Regions from separate parts of the Mixta mediterraneensis genome, predicted to be linked through region 2. Evidence: predicted binding sites of a transcription regulator. Region 2 holds the regulator's gene; the other holds the start of a gene.
The links. The regulator LexA, encoded in region 2, represses DNA repair genes until DNA is damaged. The targets are predictions, from matches to a motif close to TNCTGTATGTACATACAGNA.
Positions count from the first base shown of each region.

Region 1: dinB (DNA polymerase IV) is a predicted target of LexA. The motif match lies at 1,327-1,346, and genes of this name have one in related genera.

Region 1 is NZ_JASUAZ010000023.1:26,191-32,365, reverse strand. Features, by position in the region: partial or broken gene QRY16_RS14015 (sugar ABC transporter substrate-binding protein) at 110-232, shown strand; gene dinB (DNA polymerase IV) at 259-1,314, opposite strand; gene dpaA (peptidoglycan meso-diaminopimelic acid protein amidase) at 1,561-2,301, shown strand; gene QRY16_RS14000 (class II glutamine amidotransferase) at 2,272-3,039, opposite strand; gene lpcA (D-sedoheptulose 7-phosphate isomerase) at 3,090-3,668, opposite strand; gene fadE (acyl-CoA dehydrogenase FadE) at 3,921-6,175, shown strand, end outside.
Region 2 is NZ_JASUAZ010000040.1:9,526-15,700, reverse strand. Features, by position in the region: gene ubiA (4-hydroxybenzoate octaprenyltransferase) at 1-413, shown strand, start outside; gene plsB (glycerol-3-phosphate 1-O-acyltransferase PlsB) at 656-3,079, opposite strand; gene QRY16_RS17515 (diacylglycerol kinase) at 3,208-3,576, shown strand; gene lexA (transcriptional repressor LexA) at 3,683-4,297, shown strand; gene dinF (MATE family efflux transporter DinF) at 4,407-5,729, shown strand; gene QRY16_RS17500 (CsbD family protein) at 5,903-6,115, shown strand.

The sequences.
Region 1 (6,175 bases), on a different contig from region 2:
ACGGATGATGGGCTGACGTTGACCCGAATGGCCTATTTCAGAGTGCATGATCTGGCGCTTATCAGTGCTCACCGTAAACCCACTATTGGGTGCTGGCTTATATTGGTTCCTCACAGGACAGCAAGGTGCGGTCAATGTCGCTTCGCTGAACAAGATCGTTCCCGGCTGGGGCAGCAATGAAGACTTTGTCGCGCCGTGGTTTGCCACGCTGGAAGCGAAATATAAGAAGTGATGGCAGGCGGGCAAGGCCCGCCTTGTTTATAAGCCGAGCAATAGCTGCCTTTCAAGCTGCGGATCAACCAGCGTAACGTGTAACCCCACCAGCCGAACGCCTCTTCCTGCGCGGCGTTCGTCCCAGGTTTTACGCGCCACCGCAATCATGTCGTCCTTATTCAGCACCGGCCAAATGTGCTCTTGAGTGGTCTGCTGGAAATCATCAAACTTTAATTTTACGCCCTGACGGGCAATCAGTTTATCCGGGCGAATCTGCGTCAGGCGGCGATCTAACTCATCGTAGAGATAATCAATAATCGCTAAACAGGCTTCCCAGCGATTGATGTCCTCCGCCAGGGTTCTTTCTACCCCCAGCGACTTACGCTCGCGTTCGACCACCACGCCGCGCGCATCAATGCCGTGACTGCGTTCCCATAATACCCGGCCAAATTTACCAAAGCGTTTTAGCAGCAGCGCCAAATCCGCTTTTTGTATGTCGCCGCAGGTATGCAGGCCCATCTCTTCCAGCTTCTTTGCGGAGACTTTCCCCACGCCTGGAATTTTCGCCAGGGGTAAAGTCAGTAAAAAGTCCGGCATCTGTGACGGCGTGATCACATATTGCCCGTCCGGTTTATTTAAATCGGAGGCAATTTTGGCGAGAAATTTAATCGGCGCAATGCCTGCCGACGCGGTAAGTTGGGTTTCCCGATAAATCGTCGCACGGATCTCCTGAGCGATCAGCGTAGCGGAGCCGTGACAATGCTGGCTGTCGGTGACGTCCAGATAGGCCTCATCAAGGGAAAGCGGTTCAATTAATGCGGTATAACGCGAGAAGATGGCGCGGATTTGCGCTGATGCTTCTTTGTAAGCAGCAAAGCGCCCCGGCAGCAGACGTAAATGTGGGCATAGTTTCAGGGCCATACCGGTCGGCATTGCACTGCGCACGCCATATTTACGCGCCGGATAGTTGGCGGTACTAATTACGCCACGACGTTCACGACTGCCACCGATAGCGACGGGAATATCGCGTAACGTTGGATCATCCCGCATCTCAACTGCGGCAAAAAAGCAGTCCATATCAACATGAATGATTTTACGCATACCCGCCTCCAGCACTGGATAAGTATACAGTCAAAAAAAGCAACCGCAATATTTGTTGCGAAGCGCAGTAAAGTTTACAAATTTCTGCCGCTATTCCCTTCAGGAAAGCGTGATTTTCCGGGGCATTGACTTGCTAAAAAAACAGACAATGTTAATGTTGCGCAGCGGTAGCGGAGTTATCCGATAATGCAAGCAGAGACGCCTTTGGGTCGTCATTGTTCTTCTTCACGTCAAGGTACACACAGCATGGGCAAAATCGCACTTCTGTTTGCGATGATTTTGATGCCAGCCCTCAGCATGGCAATGACGCCGGAGCCAGTTCAGCAACTGGCGCCGGTGAATAAAGAATTAAAGAAACAGTTACTCGGCACGCCGGTTTATATCCAGATCTTCAAGGAAGAACGCACACTTGAGCTGTACGGTAAAATCGGTAACGAATATCGGCTACTGGATACTTACCGCATCTGCAACTTTTCGGGTGGCCTCGGCCCGAAACGCCGTCAGGGCGATTTTAAAAGTCCGGAAGGGTTTTATCACGTCAGGCTGAATCAGCTGAAGCCGGATAGCCGCTTCTATCGTGCAATCAATATCGGTTTTCCAAATCAATACGATCGCGAGCAGGGCTATAACGGCAACTTTTTGATGATCCATGGCGATTGCAAGTCAATTGGCTGCTACGCCATGACCAACGCTTATATGGACGAGATTTTCAATTATGTGAATGCGGCGTTGCGTAATGGTCAGCAACAAGTAAGCATTAGTATCTATCCGTTCCGTATGACGGACAGCAATATGCAGCGTCATCGCTATTCCACTTACGCCAGTTTCTGGCGTGAGCTGCAGCCGGGCTATGCGTATTTCGCCAAATACCATCAACCCCCTACGGTTAACGTAAGCAGCGGTCAATACGTGATGAACAGCAGCCCGGTATTAACGCAACCCGAAGCTGCCTCCAAATCATTCCTCGCGCTCTCCAAGGCAGAATAATGCCCACTCGCCTGGCACGATGCGGTGCCAGGTCTCATTACCTGTCAGCGGCTGCGTCGCAATCACCGTCACAATGTCGTTGGCGGTGGTATGTTCCTGAAAATCAACTTCCATATCCTGATCGAGCAGCTGCGCACGACCAAACGGGGCACGCCGCGTAATCCAAAATAAATTGGTCGAGCAAAACGCCATTAAATAGCGCCCGTCTGACAGCAGCATATTAAACACGCCCTTCAGTCGCAGTTCACTCGCCAACTCGCCAATATAGCGAAACACCGCAGGCCAGTTGCCTGGCGTGCGCGGATAGCGTGTCGCCAGCTTGTGCAGAATCCAGCAAAATGCCTTCTCGCTGTCCGTTTCACCCACCGGGCGGAAGTGACCGGTTTCCAGTTGGCGATAGCCTTTGAGCTGACCATTATGGGCGTAGGTCCAGTTGCGTCCCCATAATTCACGGGTAAACGGATGGGTATTTTCCAGCGAAACCTGACCCCGATTAGCCTGGCGGATATGCGCCACCACCGAATGGGATTTAATCGGATATTCCTGCGCTAGACGAGCAATGGGCGAATTATAGCCTGGCAAGGGATCCTTAAACGTGCGACAGCCTTTATCTTCATAAAACGTAATGCCCCAGCCATCTTTATGTGGCCCGGTTCCGCCGCCACGCTGCACCAGGCCGGTGAAGCTAAAACAGATGTCTGTTGGAACATTTGCGCTCATCCCGAGCAATTCGCACATAGCCGCCGCCTTAGTTAAGATGCCTCCCGCCTGGCAGGAGGCTAATGCTGTTACTTCACCATCTCTTTTTCGATCAACAACATCAGGATATGGATCACTTTGATATGGATCTCCTGAATACGATCGGCGTAACCAAAATGCGGTACGCGGATTTCAATGTCTGCCGTTCCCGCCATTTTGCCGCCATCTTTGCCGGTCAGGGTAATCACTTTCATTCCCTGCGCACGCGCAGCATCAATCGCTTTGATGATGTTGGCGGAGTTGCCGGAGGTGGAAAGCGCCAGCAGCACGTCGCCTGAACGGCCTACCGCTTCGATGTAGCGTGAAAATACATAGTCGTAGCCAAAATCATTGCTGACACAAGACAGGTGACTGACGTCAGAAATGGCAATCGCCGGGTAGCCAGGACGGTTTTCGCGATAGCGCCCGGTCAACTCTTCGGCAAAATGCATCGCATCGCAATGTGACCCCCCATTTCCACACGACAGCACTTTGCCGCCCGCTTTAAAGCTATCTGCCAACATTACCGCTGCGCGTTGAATCGCATGGATATTGGCTTCGTCACTCAGAAATTTATTTAGCGTATCCGCTGCTTCGTTAAGCTCTGAACGAATCATGTCCTGGTACATAGGGATGTCCTTTAAAGAGGAGATTTATCGCAGCAAGTTTAACGGAATGGCCGGCTCGCGCAAAGCATCGCGCCCGATCCAGCGTACTGGACGCCCTAATATTTAGCCAATGATTTTACCCACCCTTTCCCGGTCATGATTTTGTGAGCAAGGTTGTAATTGCGATGTAAAAAAATTGATAAATCAAACGATCTGCTCTAAACCTCTACCCATAACAGGTCAGACCTCTTACGACTTACGGAGTCACTCATTATGATGGTTGTTTCGATACTGGCAACAGTAGTGCTGATTAGCGCCTTGTTTTATCACCGCGTTTCGCTACGGCTAAGCAGTATTATTTTGCTGCTGTGGACCGGTGCACTGGCCACGGCGCAACTCTGGACGCCGTGGCTGCTGCTGCCATTAGCCATTATTCTGCTGCCCTTCAACCTGCAAAATATGCGTCGCAATATGTTCTCTAAACCGATGCTTCAGCGTTTTCAACAGGTAATGCCGCCTATGTCGCGCACGGAGAAGGAAGCCATTGATGCGGGTACGACCTGGTGGGAAGGCGATCTGTTTCAGGGTAAACCTGACTGGCAGAAGCTACACAATTATCCGCAGCCGCGACTGACCGCCGAAGAGCAAGCCTTTCTGGACGGACCGGTTGAAGAAGCCTGCCGCATGGCGAATGATTTCCAGATCACGCATGAAATGGCCGACCTGCCACCTGAGCTGTGGGCATACCTGAAAGAGCAGCGCTTTTTTGCCATGATCATCAAAAAAGAGTACGGCGGCCTGGCGTTTTCAGCCTATGCGCAAGCCCGCGTGCTGCAAAAACTGGCGGGAGTGTCAGGCATTCTGGCGATCACCGTTGGCGTGCCGAACTCGCTTGGACCAGGCGAACTACTGCAACATTACGGCACCGAAGCGCAGAAAAATCACTATTTGCCTCGTCTGGCGCGTGGTGAAGAGATCCCCTGCTTTGCCTTAACCAGCCCCGAAGCCGGTTCTGACGCGGGCGCCATCCCCGATACGGGCGTGGTATGCATGGGCGACTGGCAAGGTCAGCAGGTTCTCGGCATGCGTTTAAGCTGGAACAAGCGCTACATCACCCTCGCCCCGATTGCTACCGTGCTGGGGCTGGCCTTTAAACTGTCCGATCCCGAACATTTACTCAGCGACAATGAAGCGCCCGGCATCACCTGCGCGTTGATCCCCACCAGCACGCCGGGGGTTGAAATCGGCAATCGCCACTTCCCACTTAACGTTCCCTTCCAAAATGGGCCAACGCGCGGCAAAGATATTTTTGTCCCCATCGATTTTATTATCGGCGGCCCGGAAATGGCCGGTCAGGGCTGGCGTATGCTGGTTGAATGTTTGTCGGTTGGGCGCGGCATTACCTTGCCATCAAATTCTACCGGCAGCCTGAAAAGCGTGGCGCTGGCAACCGGCGCCTATGCGCACATCCGCCGCCAGTTCAAACTGCCGATTGGTAAAATGGAAGGGATTGAGGAGCCGCTGGCACGTATCGCCGGTAATACCTACGTGATGGATGCAGCAGCCACGCTGATTACCGCAGGCATTATGCAGGGTGAAAAACCGGCTGTACTGTCGGCTATCGTCAAATACCATTGCACTCATCGTGGTCAGCGCGCCATCATCGATGCGATGGATATTGCGGGCGGTAAAGGCATCATGTTGGGTAACAATAACTTCCTTGCGCGCGCATATCAGGGGGCTCCTATCGCCATTACGGTAGAAGGTGCCAATATTCTGACCCGCAGCATGATCATCTTTGGTCAGGGCGCGATTCGCTGCCATCCTTACATACTGCAAGAGATGGCCGCAGCCGCCAGCAATAATATAAGCGCCTTTGATGAGGCTCTGTTCAGTCACATGGGTCATGTCGGCAGTAATAAAGTACGCAGCCTGTGGCTGGGTCTAACCAGCGGGCGCACCAGCGCTACGCCGACGCGCGATGCTACCCGCCGCTATTATCAGCACCTGAACCGGATCAGCGCTAATCTGGCTTTGCTGTCTGATGTTTCAATGGCAGTGTTGGGCGGTAGCCTGAAACGCCGCGAACGTGTCTCGGCGCGTTTGGGTGATGTGCTGAGTCAGCTTTATCTCGCTTCTGCCACGCTGAAACGCTATGACGATGAAGGCCGTAATGAAGCCGATCTGCCACTGGTTCACTGGGGCGTGCAGGACGCCTTGCATCAGGCAGAAAACGCAATGGATGAGCTACTGCGTAACTTCCCGAATCGCTTTGTTGCAGGCGTACTGCGTGTGGTTATTTTTGCGGGCGGCAAACATTGCCCTGCCCCGTCTGATCGCCTCGATCACCAGCTGGCGAAGCTGTTACAGCAGCCATCAGCCACGCGAACCCGCCTGGGACGTGGCCAATACCTGACACCGAGTGAACATAATCCCGCCGGTCAGCTAGAGCAGGCGCTGCTGGATGTCATCGCGGCTGAAGTGATTCACGATCGGTTATGCAAGCAGACTAAAAAACATCTGTCGTT
Region 2 (6,175 bases):
GGGCAGCAGTGAGTGAGTCCTTACCATTGGTTTGCTGGCTGGTATTCATTGCGAATATGTGCTGGACTGTCGCTTACGACACGCAATATGCCATGGTTGATCGCGAGGATGACTTAAAGATTGGCGTGAAATCAACAGCGATTCTGTTTGGACGTTTTGACAAGCTGATTATCGGCCTGTTGCAGCTGGCAACGTTGGTTTTGCTGGCATGGGTGGGCCTGTTTCTGCAATTAAACGGTGCATTTTACTGGTCACTGCTGCTGGCAGCAGCGCTGTTTATGCATCAACAAAGACTGATTGCTCAGCGTGAGCGCCAGCCTTGCTTCCAGGCATTCCTCAATAACAATTATGTTGGACTGGTACTGTTCCTTGGCGTGCTTATGAATACGCCGCCGTTTAATCACTTCTTTTGATCAGCTCAAACAGTAAAAACCCGCCTTTATAGAAGGCGGCTTTGATTGTACCCCATAGGGGGTGTACTAAAAGCCATAAACAGAAGTTTCTGACTGTTCTGTAAGATTTAAATCCAAAGACAATAAGGCAGAGCCAAAACCTATTGATGACTACGCTCACAGGACGCGGTTTTCAGTTAGCAATAAAAAAACGACCTGCAAAACAGGTCGTTTTTTCTTTGGCTCTAAATATGCCAAAGCGTTTAGTCGTGTGCGACCGCGCTTTCAATCGTCAGGCGCACATCGCTGGTGACTAAATCAGCCAGTATGAGCCAGGTCGCCCGCGTTTGCGTCACGTCAGCATCACCGCTGTCACTGATATATCCTTCATCGCGTAACGTCAACACTAATGAAGTAAAGACCGCTTTGTCAAAGAATTCCGGCGCATTGATGCCATGCAAAACGGAAAGGCGTTGAGCCAGCGTGCGGCTCTCTTTTTCCAGCGTGCCACGGTTAATTGCGGGCCTGGCGCTTAGAATCGAGAAAGTAATGGCGTAACGTTGCAGTGTTTCTCGTATACCGGCAGCCAGTAGTTGCAGGGTACGATACCGCGCAGCGGTAAAGCGCAGCTGACCGTTTTCGGTGGTAATCAACCCCTGACGCGCCAGCTCCTGACAGAAGTCAGACAGGAGCTGCGGTAATTCATCTGTTTGCCAGCGCAGGAACAACTCGCTCTTCAGCATCGGATAAATCAGGCTAACCTGGCGCAGCAGCCCGGCTTCGCTCAAACCAGGATGCTGCTGGATGATTGCAGCAATCAGCGATGGCACGACCAGCATGTGATGAATATTGTTACGGTAATAGGTCATCAACACCGCCTGCTCACGCGGCAGGATAATGATGTCGCCGATATTGTCCTTTTCGCTTTCAAACTTATTCATTCCCAGCGCATGGTCAAGCAGCGCTTCGGCCGAAAGATCCGGCAGGGTGGAATGTGGCGAGTAAGGGACGTTGCGCAGCAGTTGGGTATAACATTCAAGCTGTTCGATTAACTGCTCACGCGTTAAGGAGCGCTGGCGTGAAGCAAGCAGTGCCGTAACGCACAAGTTCATTGCATTAGCCGCGCCCGCTTCATTAATACGTACCATCAAACGCGCAGCAATATCGTTTACCGTCGGTGTTAACCAGCTGGGACGCTGAGGCTCTATCGGATCGATAGCATCACGCCACTCGGGTACACGCTTGTTAAGATAGTTAACCAGCGGCAGGGGTTCGCCAAAATTAACGTAACCCTGACCCAGATTGCGCAACTTACGCAGGCTGCGCACCATCTGCATAAAACCTTCTTTTTCCTTGGCCGCGCCACGTAGTTCTTTGGCGTAAGTGCCCACTTCCATCACGTGTTCATAGCCAATATAAATTGGCACCAGCGTGATCGGACGATTACCGCCACGCAGCATCGCCTGAAGCGTCATTGCCAGCGTACCGGTTTTCGGGTCCAGCAGGCGTCCAGTGCGCGAACGCCCGCCTTCAACAAAATACTCAACCGAATAACCGCGGGTAAACAACTCGCCCAGATATTCACGGAATACGGTGGAATAGAGTTTATTGCCTTTGAAGGTTCGACGAATAAAGAAGGCGCCGAGTCGGCGAAAAATCGGGCCAGCAGGCCAGAAGTTGAGATTAATGCCCGCCGCGATATGTGGCGGCACTAGTCCTTGATGATAAAGCACATAAGACAGCAGCAGATAATCCATATGGCTGCGGTGGCAGGGCACATAAACAATTTCGTGGCCATCTTGCGCCAGCTGACGAACGCGTTCGCCGCCGTTCACGTTAATGCCTTGATAGAGGCGGCTCCACAACCAGCCCATGACACGATCGGTAACGCGAATCGCTTCATAGGAGAAGTCGGCCGCAATTTCTTCCATCATCTCAACCGCATTTTGCTGCGCTTTTTCATGAGAGATTTTTTTGCTGCGTGCTTCATCTTCAACCGCTTTCTCAATGGCTTTTGATTGCAACAAGCGACTGAAGAGATCCTGACGGGCTGGCAAGCGCGGCCCAATTGCAGCCAGACGCTGACGAGCAAAGTGTATACGCGCGACGCGTGCCAGCTTCTGAGCGATAGATTGATCGGTGCCATGCTCGGTCGCCATACGGCGCAGCGAAACGGTAGGAGAGAAACGCACAAAACTGTCACGCCCGTGCCAGACTACCGCGAAGAATTTTTGCACGCTATTCAATACGCGCAAATGCGGTGTATCTTCACCCTGAACCTCGCGGCCAGGCGCACGACCAAACATAACCGTCACCGGTAGCATTTGAATATCGAGATCGGGGTTATTGCGGTGTAAATCGAGATAATCATGGAAGATCTTGACCGACTCAACACTCGGCACGAAATAGGGAAATACGCGCGGCCCGTCGTGAATAAAAACGTGGCGTGGCAGCAGTGTTCCATCAATCTCCAGCGGAGAGAGGGGATCAGGGAGATCGTGTTTAATACACTGCGCGCGTAAAGTCAGTAAGTCGGCCTTCGAATCGTAAGGCAGAACATACATAATGGGCCGGGTAGGGTCCAGCCCATGTTCAGAAACGGGATCGGCCGGAATGGCCTTACTCTTTACCAAAAACGAGAGTGGTAAATTCAGTAATTTATAATAAAGTTTACGCCAACCTGACATAGACAACATGAAGCCTCTTGTTAGCAAAGCGCCGCAAGCATACCAGAAAGTGCAGCGAAGATCTGTGGTGGTGCCAACGGCACGCAGCCCAGACATTGACGTCAATTCATTGAAAGGGTTCCCATCACATGGCAAATAATGCCGTCGGTTTTATCAGAATAGTGAAAGCTGCCGGTTATTCGTGGCAAGGACTGCGCGCCGCATGGCGACACGAGGCGGCCTTCCGCCAGGAAGCGATTGCGGCTTTAATTGCGATCGTCGTGGCTTGCTGGCTGGACATAGACACAATAACCCGCGTATTAATGATTGGTGCCGTGGTATTCGTCATCATTGTTGAAATCCTGAATAGCGCCATTGAGTCGGTGGTTGATCGTATCGGACCAGAACACCATCCACTGGCGGGGCGAGCAAAAGACATGGGTTCAGCTGCTGTATTGCTGAGCATCATACTGGCCGTTTTTGTTTGGATCGCCTTGCTTTGGTCGCATTTGCGATAGGCTTTCCAGAAGCTGTCAACCGGCTGATTATTCCCCCACTTTCGGTTTCCATTTCGCCAATACCTGTATATACTCACAGCGACTGTATAAACAACCAGGGGGCGGGATGAAAGCGTTAACCAGCAGGCAGCAGCAGGTCTATGACCTGATTCGCGATCACATTAATCAAACAGGCATGCCGCCAACGCGTGCAGAAATCGCCGCGCAACTGGGCTTCCGTTCACCTAATGCGGCAGAAGAACATCTCAAAGCATTAGCGCGTAAGGGCGTAATTGAGATTGTCTCTGGTGCTTCCCGTGGGATCCGCCTGTTAATGGAAGAAGAGGCCTCTGAAGGTTTGCCGTTAATTGGCCGTGTTGCCGCCGGTGAACCCTTGCTGGCACAAGAGCACATCGAAACGCATTACAAAGTCGATCCTGATCTGTTTAAACCGGCAGCAGATTTCCTGCTGCGCGTCAGTGGTATGTCAATGAAAGACATTGGCATCATAGACGGGGATTTACTGGCAGTGCACAAAACGCAAGACGTGCGTAATGGACAGGTGGTTGTCGCGCGTATTGATGATGAAGTCACGGTAAAACGCTGGAAAAAACAGGGTTCTGTTGTGCATCTCCTGCCAGAAAACAGTGAATTCGAACCAATTATAGTCGATACGCGTGCTCAATCGCTGACAATTGAAGGCTTAGCGGTTGGTGTGGTTCGTAATGGTGAGTGGCTGTAATCCTGCGTTAGCCGCTTCCGTTCGTTGATCCTGATGCTATTCTGTCTGCCCACGTTTCGCCGCTGCTGTTTTAACTGTTGATGCAGCGGCTCTGAGCACGGATCTGCGAATGCGTTTTCTGACTGCAACCGATAAAAATCTTTGGCGGCTGGCGCTGCCCATGATCCTTTCTAATATCACCGTTCCACTGCTTGGGCTGGTCGATACCGCTGTTATTGGTCACCTTGATAGTCCGATTTATCTCGGCGGCGTAGCCGTTGGCACCACGATCACCAGCTTCCTGTTTATGCTGTTACTTTTTTTACGCATGAGTACCACCGGTTTAACAGCGCAGGCTTTTGGTGCAAATAACAAAGCTGCGCTGGCGCGCGCGCTTACGCAGCCGTTAATGTTGGCGCTGCTAGCCGGAGTAATATTTATTTTTCTACGCGATCCGGTTAGCCAACTCGCTACGCGTTTGATCGGGGGGAATCCGCAGGTACTGGAGCAGGCGACGCTGTTCATCCACATTCGCTGGCTTAGCGCCCCCGCGACGCTGGCAAACCTGGTCATCCTGGGCTGGCTGCTTGGCGTCCAGTATGCCCGGGCACCGGTGATCCTGCTGGTGGTAGGGAATCTGGTTAATATTCTGCTCGATTTATGGCTGGTGCTGGGGTTGCATTGGGAAGTAGCGGGTGCAGCGACAGCAACCGCATTAGCGGAATACGTAACGCTGGCGGTAGGCATCGCGATGGTATGGCGCGTATTAGCGCTACGCGGCATTGATATGGCTTTGATTAAGCAGAGCTGGCGTGGCGATATGGGCCGTCTGTTAAGGCTTAATCGCGACATTATGCTGCGTTCGCTGATGCTGCAACTCTGTTTTGCTTCGCTGACAATGTTGGGCGCACGTATTGGGCCTGACGTGGTGGCTGTTAATGCCGTACTGCTGATGTTTATTACTTTCACCGCTTACGCGCTTGATGGTTTTGCCTATGCTGTAGAAGCATTTGCCGGTGAAGCGCATGGCGCAAAAGACGGCAGTAAATTAATGCATGTCTGGCATGCTGCCTGTCGTCAGGCGCTGCTGGTCGCAATCATTTTTTCACTGATTTATGCCGTATTTGGCGTACAGATTGTCTCTTTGCTGACCTCTATCAATGCGCTCCGGCTGATGGCCGATCGCTATTTGGTGTGGCAAATTATCATGCCGCTTATTGGTGTTTGGTGTTATTTGCTGGATGGGATGTACATTGGCGCAACGCGTGGACGCGAAATGCGCAATAGCATGACTATTGCAGCGCTGGGGTACTTTGTCACGTTGTTCACTTTACCCTGGTTAGGCAATCATGCTTTGTGGCTGGCTGTTATGGTGTTTCTCTCCTTACGGGGCCTGACGTTATGGCTTATCTGGCGTCGTCACTGGCAACGCAAAACCTGGTTTTCTGTCTGACGTTATCAATCAAAAATTTGAGCCAGGTTACAAAATAATCTGTATTGTTCCAGCAAGTCTCCGGTTTATTACTATAATTATCTTTCAACAGCGCAATTAACCAGCGCTTTATATCGGGATTGTCTCGCAATACGCGATATATAATGAAACCTAAGGATGACTGGAGGTCTGCAATGAATCACGACGAAACGAGTGGTAACTGGAAGCAGTTCAAAGGGAAAGTAAAAGAAAAATGGGGCAAGCTGACAGACGATGATATGCAGGTTATCGAAGGTAAACGCGATCAGCTTGTTGGAAAAATTCAGGAACGTTATGGCTACGCTAAGGATGAGGCGGAAAAAGAAGTGACTGACTGGGAAGGCCACAATAAAGACTATCGCTGGTAATTAAACCTGTTTGATAACGATGCTCCTACCCCCGGTACGCTCATGCCGGACAGGCACAAG